Regions from separate parts of the Rahnella contaminans genome, predicted to be linked through region 1. Evidence: predicted binding sites of a transcription regulator. Region 1 holds the regulator's gene; each other region holds the start of a gene.
What was found. The regulator sigma-54, encoded in region 1, starts transcription at its own class of promoters, with help from an activator protein. The targets are predictions, from matches to a motif close to GTTGGCACANNTTTCGCTNT.
Positions count from the first base shown of each region.

Region 2: the regulator sigma-54 is predicted to act here: its motif matches at 3,515-3,534, upstream of glnK (P-II family nitrogen regulator).
Region 3: the regulator sigma-54 is predicted to act here: its motif matches at 2,409-2,428, upstream of GW579_RS09005 (gamma-glutamyltransferase family protein).

Region 1 covers NZ_JAADJS010000005.1:147,469-153,896, forward strand. The annotation lists gene GW579_RS19890 (BglG family transcription antiterminator) at 1-1,886, shown strand, start outside; gene npr (PTS phosphocarrier protein NPr) at 1,912-2,184, opposite strand; gene rapZ (RNase adapter RapZ) at 2,181-3,035, opposite strand; gene ptsN (PTS IIA-like nitrogen regulatory protein PtsN) at 3,103-3,573, opposite strand; gene hpf (ribosome hibernation promoting factor) at 3,683-3,970, opposite strand; gene rpoN (RNA polymerase factor sigma-54) at 3,994-5,427, opposite strand; gene lptB (LPS export ABC transporter ATP-binding protein) at 5,527-6,252, opposite strand; gene lptA (lipopolysaccharide ABC transporter substrate-binding protein LptA) at 6,259-6,428, opposite strand, start outside.
Region 2 covers NZ_JAADJS010000002.1:702,513-708,940, forward strand. The annotation lists gene GW579_RS12355 (SmdA family multidrug ABC transporter permease/ATP-binding protein) at 1-1,461, shown strand, start outside; gene GW579_RS12360 (SmdB family multidrug efflux ABC transporter permease/ATP-binding protein) at 1,454-3,253, shown strand; gene glnK (P-II family nitrogen regulator) at 3,596-3,934, shown strand; gene amtB (ammonium transporter AmtB) at 4,020-5,309, shown strand; gene tesB (acyl-CoA thioesterase II) at 5,437-6,303, opposite strand.
Region 3 covers NZ_JAADJS010000001.1:2,023,607-2,030,034, reverse strand. The annotation lists gene GW579_RS09015 (AtzE family amidohydrolase) at 1-543, opposite strand, end outside; gene hpxX (oxalurate catabolism protein HpxX) at 540-734, opposite strand; gene GW579_RS09005 (gamma-glutamyltransferase family protein) at 750-2,336, opposite strand; gene GW579_RS09000 (MurR/RpiR family transcriptional regulator) at 2,527-3,366, shown strand; gene GW579_RS08995 (transporter substrate-binding domain-containing protein) at 3,625-4,416, shown strand; gene GW579_RS08990 (amino acid ABC transporter permease) at 4,441-5,106, shown strand; gene GW579_RS08985 (amino acid ABC transporter permease) at 5,109-5,759, shown strand; gene GW579_RS08980 (amino acid ABC transporter ATP-binding protein) at 5,759-6,428, shown strand, end outside.

The DNA of each region.
Region 1 (6,428 bases):
TATTTGATGCGCTGCAAACCGAAACCCTTCCTCAGGATGAACTGGCAAAACGTCTGTCTGTTTCGACGCGCACGGTGCGTGCCGATATTACTGCGCTGAACGAAATCATCGCCGATTTTGGTGCGACGTTTGTCCACAGCCGGGGCAGCGGATATCAGTTGCGCATCGATGATGCGGCGCTGTTTTCGTCGTTACAGCAATCAACACAACGTAAACCGAACCCGACGCCGCGCACCGCCGCTGAGCGGGTGAAGACGTTGCTGATCCGCTTTTTGACCTCAGCTTTTTCATTAAAGCTGGAAGATCTGGCCGATGAATGGTTTGTCAGCCGGGGAACCCTGCAAAATGATATGGCTGAGGTGAGGGAGCATCTGGCGCGCTATCACCTGAATATCGAAACCAAGCCGCGCTACGGCATGAAATTGTTCGGTGCTGAACTGGCGATCCGCGCCTGTCTGACCGATTTGCTGTTCCAGCTGGATGCCGAAGAGCAGGCTAATCCGCTGCTGAAAGCAGAAAGTCTGGAGCCGGAAGCGCTGGTGCCGCTGACGCGTTTTATGCATCAGTTGCTGACGCAGTCTTCCATTCAGCTGACGGATGAAGGCGAACAGTATCTGATCCTCTATTGCGCCGTGGCGATCAAACGCATTACCGGCGGTTATCCGCTGACCGATTTTGATGCCGAAGACGGTGATCCGGCGGTGAAGCAGGTTTCTGTGCGGCTGGCGGCGGAGCTGAAAAATCTGGTTGGTAAGGAAATTCCCGCTTCGGAAGAGGCGTATCTGCGGGTGAATATTGCCGCGCGCCGCGTCCAGCAGATTTTACCGACGGACATTAACGCCGACGACGATGAGTCGCTGGTCGATTACATTCTTTCGTACATCAATTCGCACTATAACTATGATTTGCAGGGTGATAAGCAGCTGCGAGCGGATCTGCTGACGCACATCAAAACCATGATTACGCGGGTGAAATACCAGATTAATATCCCCAATCCGCTGCTGAGCAATATCAAACAGCATTATCCGATGGCGTATGACGTCACGCTGGCGGCCGTTTCCAGCTGGGGTAAATACACGCCTTACACGCTGAGTGAGAATGAAATCGGCTTTCTGGTGCTGCATATTGGCGTCGGGCTGGAGCGGCATTACAACATTGGCTACCAGCGCCATCCGCAGGTGATGCTGGTGTGCGACACCGGCAATTCAACCATCCGTATGATCCAGGCGCAGATTAACCGTAAGTATCCTCAACTGGTGATGAAGCAGGTGGTTTCGCTGCGTGATTACGAGCAGCTGGAGCACATCGACGAAGATTTTATTATCTCCAACGCCCGTATCACCGAGAAGAATAAGCCGGTGGTGGTGCTGTCGCCGTTCCCGACCGAATACCAGATGGAGCAGCTCGGCAAGCTGGTACTCGTCGACCGCACGCGCCCGTATATGCTGGAAAAATTCTTCGACGAAAAGCACTTCATGATCGTCAATGAGCCGATGACACAGGCGGAGCTTTTTCGCCATGTTTGTTCACAGCTTGAAGAAGAAGGCTCTGTCGATCAGGCGTTTTACCCGTCGGTGGTGGAGCGCGAGGAGATTGTCTCGACCATGCTGGGCGAAGGCATTGCGCTGCCGCATTCGCTGGGATTGCTCGCAAAGAAAACCGTGGTGATCACTTTGCTTTCGCCGCAAGGCATTGCCTGGGGCGAAGGGGAAACGGCGCACGTGATTTTCCTGCTGGCGATCAGCAAGGCGGATTACGAGGAAGCAATGGCGATTTACGATTTGTTCGTGACGTTTGTGCGGGAACGCTCGATGAGCCGTTTGCTGAGCAGTGAGAATTTTGAAAGCTTCAAGGCGATTGCTATCGACTGTTTAAGCCGCATTTAATACGGCTTAAACAGTCCGTTAACCCTCAGTCTTCGTCAAAACCTGAATTAATCAGATTTACGACGGCGCTGAGAGCCTGTTCTTCATCGGGGCCGGTGGCTTCGATTTCGATTTTCTGGCCTTTCGGGGAGTCCAGCATCAGCAGTGCGATCACGCTGCTGGCTTCCGCCTCGATGCCTGTGCCGTTGCGCAGCATCACTTCTGACTCAAAACTCTGTACCAGTTCAAATAACTTCATCGCCGGACGGGCGTGCATCCCTAACCGGTTTTTGATTTCTACCGTTTGTTTAACCGTCATGATTTGCGTTTTTCCAGCGTGCGATGGCGGGACTGGACGTTCTTCCCGCGGGAACGGAAATAGTCAGCCAGCTGTTCTGCGATATACACCGAACGGTGCTTACCGCCGGTACAGCCAATGGCGACGGTCAGATAACTGCGGTTGTTGGTTTCCAGCGCGGGCAGCCATTGTTCAAGATAGCTGCGCGTCTGATAGATAAAATTATGTACTTCGGTATGACGGTCGAGGAACGCAGCGACCGGTTTGTCGAGGCCGGTCATCGGACGCAGCTTCGGATCCCAGTGCGGGTTAGGCAGGAAACGCACGTCGAAAACGTAATCCGCATCAATCGGAATACCGTGTTTGAAACCAAAGGATTCAAAGACCATGGTCAGCTCACGTTCGCGTTTGCCCAGCAGGCGCGTACGCAGCATTTCTGCCAGTTCGTGAACGGACATCTCGGAGGTGTCGATGATCAGATCCGCGGAAGAGCGCAAAGGCTCCAGCAAATCGGCTTCTTCATCGATTGCACTTTCAAGGGACAGGTTTTTGCTGGAGAGCGGGTGCAGACGACGGGTGTCGCTGTAACGGCGGATCAGGGTATTACGGTCAGCGTCGAGGAACAGCAGCTGTGGCGAGAAGCTTTCCGGCAGCTGTGACATCGCATGCTCATAAACTTCCGGTGTTTCTGGCATGTTGCGAACGTCAATGCTGACGGCCGCAGACGTATTGCGTTCAACAAGTGTCTGGGCGAGCTGCGGCAACAACACCACCGGCAGGTTATCCACACAGTAAAAACCCATGTCTTCCAATGCCCTTAGGGCAACCGACTTCCCGGAACCGGAACGGCCGCTGACAATCATCAGCACCATGGTGTCACTCCCCTGGCATTCAGTGTTCAGAATTCATTTTCCCGGCGCGCAACCGGGAATCAGTAATTTATTCGTTTTCAGTCATTATCTGGAACAGTTCTTCGTCACTTTGCGCTCCGCGCAGACGACGACACACCCCTTTATCCGCCAGCTTTTTGGCGACTAAAGACAAGGTATGTAAATGGGTTTTACATTGATCTGCCGGAACCAGCAAGGCAAAAAGCAAATCCACAGGCTGATTATCGATAGCGTCAAAAGCGATCGGCTGTTCAAGCTGAATGAACACCCCGACGGCACGTAAAGTGTCTTCTTCCAGCTTTCCGTGCGGAATAGCGATCCCGGCACCGATCCCGGTGCTGCCCATGCGTTCACGGGTCAAAATGGCGTCAAAAATCACCTGCGGTGATAAATTTAGCTGTTTGGCCGCCAGCTCACTGATGATTTCCAGTGCGCGTTTTTTGCTGGCGCAATGAACGCCGCTTTTGGTGCATTCGGCATTAAGCACCGATGTTAATTGCATTGCAGTATCGTTAATCATGTCATCTTCACTTTGGCGCTGTTTCACCCTTAAAGCTATATCGGCTCGTTTCCCGAAGGTCACAAGCCGATGCCCGAAGGTTTGTAGCACAGGGTTGGCTACATGAATGTCAGTGCTGTTTCAGTTTGTCTTTGTGCTTGTTCAGCTGACGGGCCAGTTTATCAACCAGGCCGTCAATTGCCGCGTACATATCCTGATGCTCCGAGGTGGCATGCAACTCGCCTCCGTTCACATGCAAAGTGGCTTCCGCTACTTTCTGCACCTTTTCAACGCTCAACACCACATACACCTGATTTATCCGGTCGAAATACTGCTCAAGCTTGGCCAGTTTCGACGTGATGAATTCTCTCAGGGGATCCGTGATCTCAATGTGATGTCCGGTAATGTTGAGCTGCATAATGTCTTCCTTCTCTGTTGAGGTCAAACTAACTGTTTACGTTGGTTTGAGGGCGGGATGGACAAAGACTCTCGGTATTTGGCGACGGTTCGTCGTGCCACCATAATTCCCTGATCGGAAAGGAGGGTGGCTAACTTACTGTCACTGAGCGGTTTTACAGGATTCTCCGCTGCGATTAATTTCTTCACCAGCGCCCGGATCGCGGTTGACGATGCCTCGCCGCCGCTGTCTGTACTGACATGGCTGGAAAAGAAATACTTCAGTTCGAAAATTCCACGCGGGCTGTGCAGAAACTTCTGCGTCGTCACGCGTGAAATCGTCGATTCGTGCATTTCTACGGCGCTGGCGATATCGGCCAGCACCATAGGCTTCATAAATTCTTCACCCAGTTCAAAGAACGCCTGCTGCTGCTCAACGATACAGCGCGTGACTTTCAAAAGCGTGTCATTACGGCTTTCCAGGCTTTTGATTAACCACTTGGCTTCCTGCAGGTTACTGCGGATAAATTGCCCGTCGCTATCGCTGCGCGCGGAATTGCCCATCGCGGCGTACTGCTGGTTAATCTTAAGACGCGGAATGCTGTCGGAATTCAGTTCTACCGTCCAGACACCTGACACTTTTCGCACCAGCACATCGGGGATCACGTACTCGGATTCACCGGTGTTGATCGATTGTCCCGGACGCGGATCAAGAGACTGAATCAGAAGCATCGCTCCTTTCAGTGTATCTTCTTTTAGCCGGGTTGAACGCATAAGTGCGCGGAAATCATGGTTCGCCAGCAAATCCAGATGTTCGCTGATAATCAGGCGCGCTTCGGCGATGAAAGGCGTATCTGTGGCGTACTGTGAAAGCTGGATCAGCAGGCAATCACGCAGGTCACGCGCCGCCACACCAACCGGATCAAAACGCTGCACACGTTTTAAAACGGCTTCCACTTCGTCCATGCTGACGTTGTCGTCACCGATACTTTCGAGGATGTCGTCAAGGGAAACGGTCAGATAACCGGTATCGTCTACCGCGTCGACAATGGACGTGGCAATCGCGGCATCGGTGTCGGAAAACGGCGTCAGTTCCACCTGCCACATCAGGTAATCCTGAAGCGTCTGCGTGGTTTCACCCTGATAAATTGGCAGCTCGTCGTCACTGTAATCGTTGCCGGTGCCGGAAGGCGTGCCCGCGGTATAAATCTCGTCCCAGGTGGCGTCCAGCGGCAACTCTTCGGGCATGTCTTTCTGCTCGAGCGCTTCGCGGGTATCTAACGCTTCGTTGTCGGTGGCTTCTACCGAATCGATTTCATCATGAAGGTCGGTTTGTTCCAGCAGAGGGTTGCTCTCCAGCGCGAGTTGGATCTCCTGTTGGAGCTCAAGCGTGGACAGTTGCAACAGGCGGATGGCCTGTTGTAACTGAGGAGTCATTGCCAGTTGTTGGCTGAGTCTGAGTTGCAAACCTTGCTTCATATCTTGGTTTTATTTCCGTTGATTACAAACTGAGTAACTTCTGTCAGAGACCTCCCGTCAGACTTTACGTCGAAACGGGCACGGTTCCGGCGGCACAGATCACAGACGGAATTCTTCACCAAGATAAACGCGTTTAACCTGTTCATCAGCAAGAATGTCGGCTGGCGTGCCGTGGGCGATCAATTTCCCCTGACTGACGATATAGGCACGCTCACAAACGTCGAGAGTTTCGCGAACGTTGTGGTCAGTGATCAGTACGCCGAGGCCGCTGTCACGCAAATGCTCAATGATTTTTTTGATGTCGATGACGGAAATCGGGTCAACGCCGGCGAAAGGTTCATCCAGCAGGATAAACTTGGGATTCGCTGCCAGTGCGCGGGCAATCTCAACACGGCGACGTTCACCACCGGACAAGGACTGACCGAGGTTATCGCGCAAATGAGAAATATGGAACTCTTCCATCAGTTCATTAGCGCGATCGTTACGCTGTTCTTTGTTCAGATCATCGCGGATCTGCAGTACGGCCATCAGGTTATCAAACACGCTGAGACGACGGAAGATGGAGGCTTCCTGCGGAAGATAGCCAATGCCGCGACGGGCGCGGGTATGCAATGGCAAAAGGCTGATGTCCTCATCGTCAACGATGATACGGCCCGCATCACGTTGCACAATCCCGACGACCATGTAGAAGGTGGTGGTTTTTCCCGCACCGTTTGGCCCCAGCAATCCGACGATTTCGCCGGAGTTCACCATCAGGCTGACATCTTCTACAACCTTGCGGCCTTTGTAGGCTTTTGCCAGATTCTCTGCGATTAATTTTGCCATAAAATATCAGTTACTCTTTTTGGTCGGCTGGCCGCCCGCGGCAGGCGTTTTTTGTTGCAGCTGCGAAGGAACCAGAACGGTCGTCACGCGGTTGCCTTTATCACTGAAGGCTTCCATTTGCTGTTTCTGCACCAGATAGGTAATACGGTCGCCTTTCACGTTGCTGTCGAGCTGTT
Region 2 (6,428 bases), on a different contig from region 1:
CCGGCCTTTTATCTGCGTCATCGCACTGGCGATTTAATTGCCCGTGCAACCAACGACGTTGACCGCGTGGTCTTTGCAGCCGGCGAGGGCGTTCTGACTCTGGTGGATTCGCTGGTCATGGGGCTGGCGGTGCTGATTGTAATGGCAACGCAGATTAGCTGGGAACTGACGCTACTTTCTCTGGTTCCAATGCCGGTGATGGCGATCATCATCAAACGTTATGGCGACCAGCTGCATTCCCGTTTCAAAACGGCGCAGGCGGCGTTCTCCTCACTGAATGATCAGGCGCAGGAAAGCCTCACCAGTATCCGGATGATCAAAGCTTTTGGGCTGGAGAATCATCAGTCCTCGCAGTTTGCCGATGTTGCGGCAGATACCGGCGCTAAAAACATGCGCGTTGCGCGCGTTGATGCGCGTTTTGATCCGACCATATATGTGTCTATCGGCATGGCAAACCTGTTGGCGATTGGCGGCGGGAGCTGGATGGTAGTCAACGGTCACCTGACGCTCGGTGGATTAACCAGCTTTGTGATGTATCTCGGGCTGATGATCTGGCCGATGCTGGCGCTGGCCTGGATGTTTAATATTGTTGAACGCGGAAGTGCGGCCTACAGCCGTATCCGCAGTTTGTTGCAGGAAGCCCCTGCTGTGGCAGACGGAACAAAACCGTTACCGGCTGGCCGGGCCGTGCTTGAAGCTCAGATAACCCGATTCCAGTATCCTGAAAATAGTCAGTCTGCACTGAATGCTGTGGAATTCACCCTGGAGCCGGGCAAAATGCTCGGACTGTGCGGCCCGACCGGCTCCGGGAAGAGTACGCTTCTGGCTCTACTCCAACGTCAGTTTGACGTTACAGAAGGGGACGTGCGCTATCACGGGTTATCTCTTAAAGACATTCAGCTCGACAACTGGCGCGCGCGTCTGGCGATTGTCAGCCAGACACCTTTCCTGTTCTCCGACACGGTGGCGCAAAACATTGCGCTTGGGCGTCCGGAAGCCACTCAGGAAGAAATTCAAGAAGCGGCGCGGCTTGCCAGTGTACATGACGATATTCTGCGATTGCCCCAGGGATACGAAACCGAAGTCGGTGAGCGCGGCGTAATGCTTTCCGGCGGGCAAAAACAACGTATTTCCATCGCCCGTGCGTTACTGATGAAAGCAGAAATCCTGATCCTTGACGATGCGCTGTCGGCAGTTGATGGTCGTACGGAACATCAGATCCTGCATAACTTACGGCAGTGGGGAAGTGACCGCACGGTGATCATCAGCGCACACCGCCTTTCTGCCCTGACCGAAGCAAGCGAAATTTTGGTCTTCAACCATGGAAGCATTTCGCAACGTGGCAATCACGATCAGCTTGTTGCGCAGCCCGGCTGGTACCGGGATATGTTCCGCTATCAGCAGCTTGAAGCTGCGCTGGACGACGTGCCGCAGGAAATGGAGACGGAACAACGTGGCTGAACCAAAAACGAATAAAATTCAGAAGTTATGGCCAACGCTTAAACGACTTCTCAAATACGGAAAACCCTACAGCAAGCCACTTTCCTATGCTGTCATAATGTTGTGGGTTGCTGCCGCGGCGGAAGTGACCGGGCCCATTCTGATCAGTTTCTTTATTGATCATTATGTCGCGAAAGGGGAGTTGCCCTGGGGGAAAGTCAGCTTGCTGGCACTTTGCTTTATCTTCCTGCAATTTCTTGCCGCAAGCCTGCACTATTTTCAGGCGTTATTGTTTAACCGTGCCGCCGTGGGTGTGGTCCAGCGTTTACGTACCGATGTTATGGACGCCGCACTCCGGCAGCCGCTCAGTGCGTTCGATACCCAGCCGGTCGGGCAGCTTATTTCCCGTGTGACCAATGATACTGAAGTGATCCGCGATTTATACGTGACCGTGGTGTCGACAGTGTTGCGCAGCATCGCCCTGATTGGCGCAATGTTGATCGCGATGTTCAGCCTGGACTGGCGGCTGGCTTCCGTGGCTATTTGCATTTTCCCGGCAGTATTTGTCGTGATGGGGCTGTATCAGGTCTACAGCACGCCGGTTGTCCGCAAGGTGCGCGCTTATCTGGCGGACATTAATGACGGGTTTAACGAAGTCATTAATGGCATGAACGTCATCCAGCAATTTCGTCAGCAGAAAAGATTCGGCGAACGCCTCACGCGCGCCAGCCAGTCGCACTACATGGCGCGTATGCAAACGCTGAGGCTGGAAGGTTTTCTGCTGCGTCCATTGCTCAGCCTGTTTTCATCGCTGATTCTGTGCGGTTTGTTGCTGCTTTTCGGATTCAGTGCCGAAGGCTCAATTGGTGTGGGCGTGTTGTATGCCTTCATTAACTATCTCGGGCGCCTCAACGAACCGCTGATCGAACTGACTTCGCAGCAATCTATTTTGCAGCAGGCGGTTGTTGCCGGTGAACGTATTTTCGATTTGATGGACAGAACCCAGCAACAATACGGTCCGGACGACAAATTACTCACCAGCGGAGAAATTGAAGTCAGGGACGTCAGCTTCGCTTATCAGCCCGACAAATGGGTACTGGAAAATATCTCCCTGCACGTTCCGTCGCGCGGGTTTGTAGCGCTGGTCGGGCATACGGGTAGTGGCAAAAGTACGCTGGCGAATCTGCTGATGGGATATTACCCGCTCAATAAAGGTGAAATCCGCGTGGACGGACGCAATCTTGCTGACCTGTCGCATACCAGCCTGCGTAAAGGTATCGCAATGGTTCAGCAGGATCCGGTGGTGCTGGCGGAATCGGTGTTCGCCAATGTGACACTGGGGCGGGATATTGATGAAGCTCAGGTCTGGCACGCGCTGGACATCGTGCAGCTTTCGCCGCTGGTGCGTGAAATGCCGGAAGGGCTCAATACGCGTCTGGGTGAACAGGGGAATAATCTTTCCGTGGGCCAGAAACAGTTGCTGGCGATGGCGCGCGTTTTGGTGCAGGCGCCTGAGATTCTGATCCTTGACGAGGCAACGGCCAATATTGATTCCGGAACCGAGCAGGCAATTCAGCGTGCGTTGCGGGCTATCCGTCAGCAAACCACGCTGGTGGTGATCGCCCACCGTCTTTCAACGATTGTCGATGCCGATAATATTTTGGTATTGCATCGGGGTCAGGCGGTTGAACAAGGTAACCATTTTCAGCTTCTGGCAGAAAAAGGCCGTTATTATCAGATGTATCAGTTGCAGCTCGCAGGGCAGGAGCTGGCGTCCACCGGTACGATTATTTCAGCAACAGAAAACGTATAATCTTTTAGCTGGCGCAGCCTGATTGCTGCGCCAGTTCATTTCTTCCTGTTCTTTTAATCCCTCCTTTTCGCGTCTCACGCACCTGATTCATGCAGCCAAAACGTTCCTCTGACTTTCTCTGCACTAAAAGGTAGCGACAGGCACTTAAATGGTGCGCATGGGGTCAGGCTGAATACGGCCTCACAACTGTGCGCCGGGTCACGAATAATCTGAAAATGCCGTATTACGCGGGAATCGCATGAATATTTGCGTGATTTCAACTCTGGCACACCCTTTGCTTTAACCATTCCGTATCGGGCGCGAGGTTTCTCGCGGCAAGCCCTTAATTCGAGGAGTGGCAATATGAAGCTGGTTACTGTGGTGATCAAACCTTTTAAGCTGGAAGACGTGCGTGAAGCACTGTCTGCTGTTGGAATTCAGGGGCTGACCGTAACGGAAGTTAAAGGTTTCGGCCGTCAGAAAGGTCACGCTGAGTTGTATCGCGGTGCGGAATACAGCGTGAACTTCCTGCCAAAAGTAAAAATCGACATTGCTATCGCTGACGATCAGCTGGATGAAGTGATCGACGTGATTAGCAAAGCGGCCTACACCGGCAAGATCGGTGATGGCAAAATTTTCGTTGCAGAATTGCAACGCGTCATCCGTATCCGTACGGGTGAAACTGACGAAGCAGCACTGTAATTTCAGGCCTTTATCTCTGATATAAATCGCTTTGATATAAATCAGGTTAGAAAAAACAGTTTTGAGAAACAGGGGTGGGTTAATAATGAAAAAACTTTTATCCATGATGGGGCTTGGCGCGGTTGCATTGCTGCCTTCGCTTGCCATGGCAGCAGCACCGGCAGCCGCAAACGGTGCTGACAACGCATTTATGATGATCTGTACTGCCTTGGTACTGTTTATGACTGTACCTGGCGTGGCATTGTTCTACGGCGGCTTACTGCGTTCTAAGAACGTTCTGTCCATGCTGACTCAGGTTATCGTGACCTTCGCGCTGGTTTGTGTTCTGTGGATCCTTTATGGCTACAGCCTCGCATTCAGTGAAGGTAACGCCTTCTTCGGCGGCTTCAGCAATGTGATGATGAAAGGCATCGGCCTGGATTCAGTCACGGGCACCTTCTCCCAGATGATTCACGTTGCGTTCCAATGCTCTTTCGCCTGCATCACTGTAGCGCTGATTGTGGGCGGTATCGCTGAACGTGTTCGTTTCTCTGCGGTGCTGATTTTCACTGTGATCTGGCTGACCTTCTCTTACATCCCGATGGCTCACATGGTGTGGGCGGGCGGCTTCCTGGCGGCTGATGGCGCGCTGGACTTCGCGGGTGGTACGGTTGTTCACATCAACGCCGCTATCGCAGGTCTGGTGGGTGCATATCTGCTGGGCAAACGCGCAGGCTTTGGTAAAGAAGCGTTCAAACCACACAACCTGCCGATGGTCTTCACCGGCGCTTCAATCCTGTACGTGGGCTGGTTCGGCTTCAACGCCGGTTCGGCAAGCGCGGCGAGCTCCATTGCAGCCCTGGCATTCCTCAACACCGTTATTGCGACCGCAGGTGCAATCCTGTCCTGGACGCTGGTTGAGTGGATGGTTCGCGGTAAGCCTTCTCTGCTGGGCGCAAGCTCCGGTGCTATCGCAGGTCTGGTTGCTATCACCCCGGCGTGCGGTACTGTTGGCGTGGGCGGTGCTCTGATTATCGGTCTGGTAGGCGGCATTACCGGTCTTTGGGGTGTGGTTACCCTGAAAAAATGGCTGCGTGTGGACGATACCTGTGACGTTTTCGGTGTCCACGGCGTGTGCGGTATCGTAGGTTGTCTGCTGACTGGCGTATTCACTTCCAGCTCTCTGGGCGGTGTGGGTTATGCAGAAGGCGTCACCATGGGCCATCAGGTCTGGGTTCAGTTCTTCAGCGTCTGCGTTACGCTGGTCTGGTCTGGCGTTGTGGCCTTCATCGGTTACAAAGTGGCTGACATGATTGTAGGTCTGCGTGTTCCTGAAGAGCAGGAACGTGAAGGTCTGGACGTGAACAGCCACGGCGAGAATGCTTACAACCAGTAAGCTGATTTCAGAGAAAGTAGTGCGCTAACTCTCTAATTAAGCAGTATAAAATAATAAAGATGAAAAAACAGAAGGGGCGATATCACTGTCGCCCCTTTTTTATGTCTGATTTTGCGTAATAGCGGATTTACTCGACCGGTCTTTGGCGGATCACGCCTTCCTGCACCGTAGAGGCCACTAAAACCCCTTCACGCGTATAGAACTGGCCGCGCACAAAACCGCGGGCGCCGGAAGCTGAGGTGCTTTCAACGGCATACAGCAGCCAGTCGTCCATGCGGAAAGGGCGGTGGAACCACATCGAATGGTCGATGGTCGCCACCTGCATTCCCGGCTCCAGGAAGCCAATGCCGTGAGGTTGTAGCGCGGTGGGAAGGAAATTGAAATCAGACGCGTAGCCCAGCAAATACTGGTGGATCCGCAGATCGTCAGGCATTTCGCCGTTCGCGCGGAACCACACGGCACGGTGCGGCTCTTCAACACTGCCTTTCAGCGGGTTGTGGAATTTCACCGGGCGCATCTCGATTGGCTTATGGCCGATGAATTTTTCGCGGAATTTTTCCGGAATAAGATGCGCCAGATTTTTAGCAATATCGGATTCCGACACCAGTGATTCCGGCGGTGGCACGTCCGGCATCGTATTTTGGTGCTCAAAACCTTCTTCCTGACTCTGAAAAGAAGCCGTCATATAAAAAATTGGCTTGCCGTGCTGTACGGCTTTCACCCGACGGGCGCTGAAACTGTTGCCGTCGCGCAGGATTTCAACGTCATAAATAATCGGTTTGCTGCTGTCGCCCGGGCGCAAAAAGTAACTGTGAAACGAATGAATACCACGATCGACCGGTACGGTTTGTTTGGCGGCATACAGCGCCTGACCGACAACCTGACCACCAAAGACCTGACGTAAACCCAGATCTTCACTTTGACCACGAAACAGCCCTTCTTCGATTTTTTCCAGATCTAAAAGATCCAGCAGATTTTTTAATGCCTGACTCATAGTGGCCTCATGAAAGTTACCGGCTGATGCATGCCGGGCGGAAAAAAAATGCGGTCTCCGGCACAGGTCTAACCTGTTAATCATAGTGGATCTTCCTGATGCTCAGAAGCCCTGTTTTGTCGTCG
Region 3 (6,428 bases), on a different contig from region 1:
AATGGATCCGTTGGTGTCGCTGCCGAGCGTAAAATGCACCAGACCGGCAGCGACGGCAGCAGCAGAACCGCCGGACGATCCTCCGGCGACGCGTGCCAGATCACGCGGGTTACGGGTGGCACCATAATGGCTGTTTTCGGTAGTGAAACCGTAGGCGTAAGCATCCATGTTCAGCATGCCGGAAAGCATCGCGCCCTGTGCGGCGAGGCGTGAAACGGTCCAGGCATCATGACGTGCGGCGGCGTTGCTGCTGTTGAGGCTCGCACCCGCCAGCGTAACTTCACCGGCGACGTCCAGCAGGTTTTTCACCGCATACGGAATGCCTGCCAGCGGTGCCAGTGCGGTTCCGCTGGCGCGGGTTTTATCCACTTTAGCGGCCTCACTCAGCATGCGTTCGCGGGTGATATGCGTATACGCGTTGATGACCGGATTGGCCTGTTCAACGGCGTCCAGCGTGGCGCTGGCAATTTCTGTGGCTGAGATTTCACCCTGCGTAATGGCCTGATGAAGCTGATTAATCGTGAAATTATCAAACGATTTCATGCTCTGTACACCCCGGCGATTTCCAGTCGCGAATCGAGCGGTAAATCCATCAGCGGTTGCGCCATTTGCGCGATACGGCTGAACTGCACCAGCAGTTCCTGACGGCGTACATCGTCGAGTTCCAGCGCCAGAACGGACTCCATCTGGCGGATGTAAGCGGCCCAGTCTGTGGCCGCAGGCGTATTTTTCATGATCAGTTCCTCAGTTTAAAAACCGGCCGCGCTGCCGTTGCTGCGCGGGTCGGAAGCGCCTTCAAACATGCCGTTGGTGTGGCGGACAATGGCTCCGGCATGGCCGACGGCTTCACTGAAATCCGGCAACAGTTCGACATCGTGACCGCGCTGTCTCAGTCCGGCCTGCGTCGGATAGGCGAAACGGCCTTCCAGTTTCAGGGAGTCCGAGCTTTCCCCCCATGTACGACCCAGCAGCCAGCGCGGCCCGCTGATCGCCTGCTGCAAGGATTGTCCCTGCACCACATGGCGGATAAACACCGCAGCCTGCGTTTGCGGCTGACCGTCGCCGCCCATCGAACCGTAAACCATGGTGCGCCCGTCGTATAAACGTGCGGCGGCAGGATTCAGGGTATGAAACGGTTGTTTACCCGGCGCCAGTGCCAGTAAATGGCTGGCATCGAGGCTGAATGAGGCGCCACGGTTTTGCCACAGCACGCCACTCTGGGGCAGAACGACGCCACTGCCGAACTCATGATAGATGCTCTGAATAAACGATACCGCCAGCCCGCTGCTGTCCATCACGCCCATCCAGACGGTATCGCCCGGACCTTTACCTTTGCCCCAGCCGGCGGCGCTGTGCGGTTTGATGCGGGTGGCGAGGGCGTCGAGATACTGCGGATCCAGCAGGCTTTGCGCGTCCTGCGTCATCATGCGCGGATCGGTGATATAGCGGTCGCGCAGGCCGAACGCCAGCTTGGTAGCTTCGACAATGCTGTGTATCGTCGCGCTTTCATCCATGGTCTCGAGCGGCAGACGGTCAGTCAGACCGAGGATCGCGAGTGAAACTAACCCCTGCGTCGGCGGTGTCAGGTTGTATATTTCGCCTTTGCTGTGTTTGAGACGCAGCGGCACGCAGCGCCGGGGCTTGTAAGCGGCCAGATCGGCACGGGTGACCGGCATGCCGAGCCTTTCCATGTCGGCGGCCATATTGTCGGCCAGTTCACCGCGATAGAAACTGTTCAGCCCGTCTTCGCACAGCATGGATAACGTCTGTGCCAGCTGCGGCTGGGTGAAGCGGTTACCGGCGCGCGGCACTTCGCCGTTCGGCATAAAAACGTCGGCAAAAGCGGGCAAGTCTTTCAGCTCATGTTGTTTGGCACGGGTGGCGGCTTCCTGAGAAGCCGTTACCGGAATGCCATCCGCGGCGTAACGGATGGCATCGCGCAGCAGGCGTGAAAGGGGTTTTTGATCGCCGCCAAATTCAGCCGACACATTCAGCGCTTCCTGCCAGCCACCGACCGTGCCTGCGACCGTCAGTGCCGCTTTCGGCCCACGGTGCGGAATATGCGATTCCCCGGTGTAGAAATCGAGAGAGGCCAGCGAGCCGGCGGCACCGCTGGCGTCTATCGCCACCGGATTGCCCTGCGGCGGCACAATCAGCCAGAAGCCGTCGCCGCCCAGTCCGTTCATGTGCGGATAGACCACCGCAATTGTTGCGGCTGCGGCCACCATCGCCTCGATGGCATTACCGCCTTCCCTCAGTACCGCAAGCGCACTCTGGCTTGCCAGATGATGAGGTGTGACCGCCATGCCCAGCGGCGCGCTGTTACTGTTAATCATGCTATGTCCTTTTTTGAGACGCTTTTTTATGCTGCCCGCGCTTGCAGGGTTGTGGGCGCGTAGGGATAGAATTAAGCAAGAGGTGTTCCACATCGGCAGAGTCTTGCGTTTTTCACGCTAATTTCTATTGCACTGGCAAGCATAGTGCATGGTATGTTCCGATGAAACATTGGTTACAAAAGGGCCAGAGATGAAACAGATTGATGAGCGTCTGCGTGACCATTACGCAGAGCTGACACCGCAGGAACAGCGGGTGGCCGACTTTATTTTTGCCAGCATCGACGACCTGATGAGTTACAACAGCGCAGAGCTGGCGCGGCTCAGCGGCGTGTCGAAAGCCACGGTCAGCCGCCTGTTCAAACGTCTCGGTTACCCGAGCTATCGTGATATGCGCGATGAAATGCGCACCCTGCGCCAGAGCGGAATGCCGCTGACCGACAGCCGTGACGCGGTGCAAGGTAACACCTTGTTATCACGGCACTATAAGCAGGAAATGGCGAATCTTACGCAGTGGATTAACCAGATTGATAGCGCTCAGTTTGGTGCGCTGATTTCAGCGCTGAGTCAGGCGCGACAGGTGCGCCTGCTGGGCTTTCGCAACAGTTATCCGGTGGCATTGCATCTGCGCCAGCAACTGATTCAGGTGCGGGCAGGAGTACTGATGATGCCGCAACCGGGGCAGACGCTGGCGGAAGAACTGGTGGATCTCACCGCGCAGGACGTGGTGATTTTCGTGGCCTTCCGCCGCAGGCCGCGCATGGCGAAGGAAATACTGACGCAGTTACAGTCAGCTGGCGTACCGGTGCTGCTGATTTGCGAGCCTCAGGCGCAGACGCTGACCCCGCTCGCCACCTGGCATCTGGCCGCGCCGCTCGACAGCGTTTCGGCGTTTGACAGCTACTCTTCTGCCATGAGTCTGGCGAATTTACTCAGCAATGCGTTGTTGCACGATATGCTCGCGTCAGGCCGTCAGCGTATTCATCAGATAAGCGATATGTATAACGCGCTGGATGAGCTGGAGCAGCGCTGATTCCCGTTTACAGAACAAACTGAGCGCTTTTCTGGTGCTTTCGCACAATTTTAGTGCGTATGTGTTTTCATAGACTCCCATTTTTTGCCCTGATTCAGGGCAAAAAAACCACTTCTGATCCCGCGAGCATTTTTATAATCCCTTGTCATACCGTGACTTTGCGCACATTTTTTCTGCGGCGTTGCTTTTGGCACATTCGTTGCAAAGTTTTAAATATAAGAATCTATCGTTCCAAAAACTTTTCACCGGAGATAATCTATGAACATGAATAAACGGCTGTTGGCTTGGGCAGGTGCGGCAATGCTGGTGCTTCAGGCATCCGGCGTGATGGCCGATCAGTTGCAGGATATTCAGAAGCGCGGCGTGCTGCGCGTGGCCGTACCGCAGGATTTCCCGCCGTTTGGTTCGGTAAGCAAGGATTTGCAGCCGGAAGGTTATGACATCGACATGGCGCATTATCTGGCCGATAAGATGAAACTTAAGTTGCAACTGGTGCCGGTCACCAGCGCCAACCGCGTGCCTTATCTGCAAACGGATAAAGTCGATCTGGTCATTTCCAGTCTCGGCAAAAATGCTGAGCGCGAAAAAGTGATCGACTTCAGCAACGCTTACGCACCGTTTTTCCTCGGCGTGTTTGGCGCGCAGGGGGACAAACTGGCGGATCTGAAAGAACTGTCCGGTAAAACCATCGGCGTGACCCGCGGGGCGGTGGAAGATCTGGCGCTGACCGATGTGGCACCAAAAGATGCCAAAATACAGCGTTACGAAGACAACAATACTACGCTGTCGGCATACCTGTCCGGTCAGGTGGAATACATCGCGACGGGTAATCTGGTGGTGGCGGCGGTGGCCCGTATGAATCCGGCCAAAGCTCCGGTATCGAAAGTCATGCTGAAAGATTCGCCGTGCTACGTCGGGCTGCGTAAAGACGAAACGGCGCTGAAAGACAAAGTGAATGAACTGATCGCCGAAGGCATTAAAGATAAGACGCTGAATACGCTGTCTGAAAAATGGATGAAGGCACCGCTGCCGGCTTCCATCGGCGCGTGATCAGGGTTTTGACGGAGATCATTCATGACCTATCAGCTTAACTTTAGCGCGCTGTGGCCTTACATGCCGGAACTGCTGGCCGGATTATGGACCACCATTGAGCTGACGGTACTGGCGACGGTTGGCGGTGTCGCAATAGGAATTTGCGGCGCAGCCATCCGCTGCGGCAACCATAAAATTCTGCGGACCGTCTGGGGCATGTATGTCGAAGCCATCCGTAATACGCCGTTTGTTGTGCAGTTATTTTTCATCGTCTTTGGCCTGCCTGCCATCGGCCTGAAGATGACCGCAGGTGAAGCGGCGTTGCTGGCGATGCTGATTAACCTCGGGGCTTACAGCACCGAAATTATCCGCGCCGGTATTCAGGTGACGCCGAAAGGCCAGTGGGAAGCCGGACGCGTGCTGGGATTAACCCGCAGCCAGACATTCCTGCGCATCGTGCTGCCACCGTCGCTGAAACGTATTTATCCGTCGCTGGTCAGCCAGTGCATTATCGTGATGCTCGGATCTTCCGTGGTATCGCAGGTGTCCTATGAAGAACTGACGTTTGCGGCGAACTTAATTCAGTCGCGCACTTTCCTCAGTTTTGAAGTGTATCTGGTCACCACGTTATTTTATTTGTTGTTATCGGTTGCGATGCGTCAGCTGTTGCTGCTGGCCGGACGCCGGGTCTTTGGGAGTGAAAACTGATGATGACTTTCACCGACTGGGACATTGTGCGCAATCTCCTGCTGGCGGCCCGCTGGACCTTGCTGCTGTCGCTGACCGCATTTATTGGCGGTACGCTGGTGACCTTGCCGCTGCTGTTGCTGCGCCTGACTAAACGCCGCTGGCCGACGCGTTTTGTGCGTCTTTATTCCGAATTGTTTCAGGGTACGCCGCTGCTGATGCAGTTGTTCCTGGCGTTTTTCGGGCTTGGCCTGTTTGGTATCAACGTCAGCCCGTGGACGGCCGCCGCGCTGGCGCTCACGCTCTACACCAGCGCCTATCTGGTGGATATCTGGAGTGGCAGTATTGCCGCGTTACCGAAAGGCCAGTGGGAAGCGTCGCGCTGTCTGGGTCTGAATTTCGGCCAAACGTTATGGCGTGTTATCACCCCGCAGGCGCTGCGGATTGCCATCGCGCCAACCGTCGGGTTTTCCGTGCAGGTGGTGAAAGGCACCGCGCTGGCCTCAATTATCGGTTTTGTCGAGCTGACCAAAGCCGGAACCATGCTCAACAACGTGACGTATGAGCCGTTCAAAGTGTTCGGATTAGTGGCGCTGGGCTACTTCCTGATGTGCTATCCGCTGTCGCGTTACAGCCAGCATTTAGAAAAATCATTGCGTGGAGAGAAACAGTAATGCCACTGATCACCATCAATCAGGTTCAGAAGTTTTACGGTCAGAACCACGTGCTGAAAGGCGTGGATCTGGATATCGACAGCGGCGAAGTGATTTCGATTATCGGCCGCAGCGGTTCAGGGAAAAGCACGCTGTTGCGCTGCATGAACGGGCTGGAAGGCTATCAGGAAGGCAGTATCAAACTGGGCGGAATGACCATCACCGACCGCGATTCTCAGGCGCGCGATATCAGCCGTTCCGTCGGCATGGTGTTCCAGAGCTTTAATCTGTTCCCGCATATGACTGCGCTGGAAAACGTCATGCTGGCGCCGCGCCGCGTGCTGAAAAAGTCCGCCGCCGAATGCCGGGAACTGGCCGCGCAGATGCTGGCGAAAGTCGGACTGGCAGATCGTATGGATTATTACCCGTCGAATCTTTCCGGCGGCCAGCAGCAACGCGTGGCCATTGCACGCGCACTGGCGATGAACCCGAAAGTGCTGCTGTGTGATGAAATCACTTCCGCACTGGATCCGGAATTAGTCGGCGAAGTATTGAAAGTGCTCGAGCAACTGGCGAAAGAAGGCATGACGCTGGTGCTGGTGACGCATGAAATGAATTTTGCCCGTGAAGTGGGCGACCGCGTGGTGTTTATGCATCAGGGCACCGTGTGGGAACAGGGCGAAAGCCGCG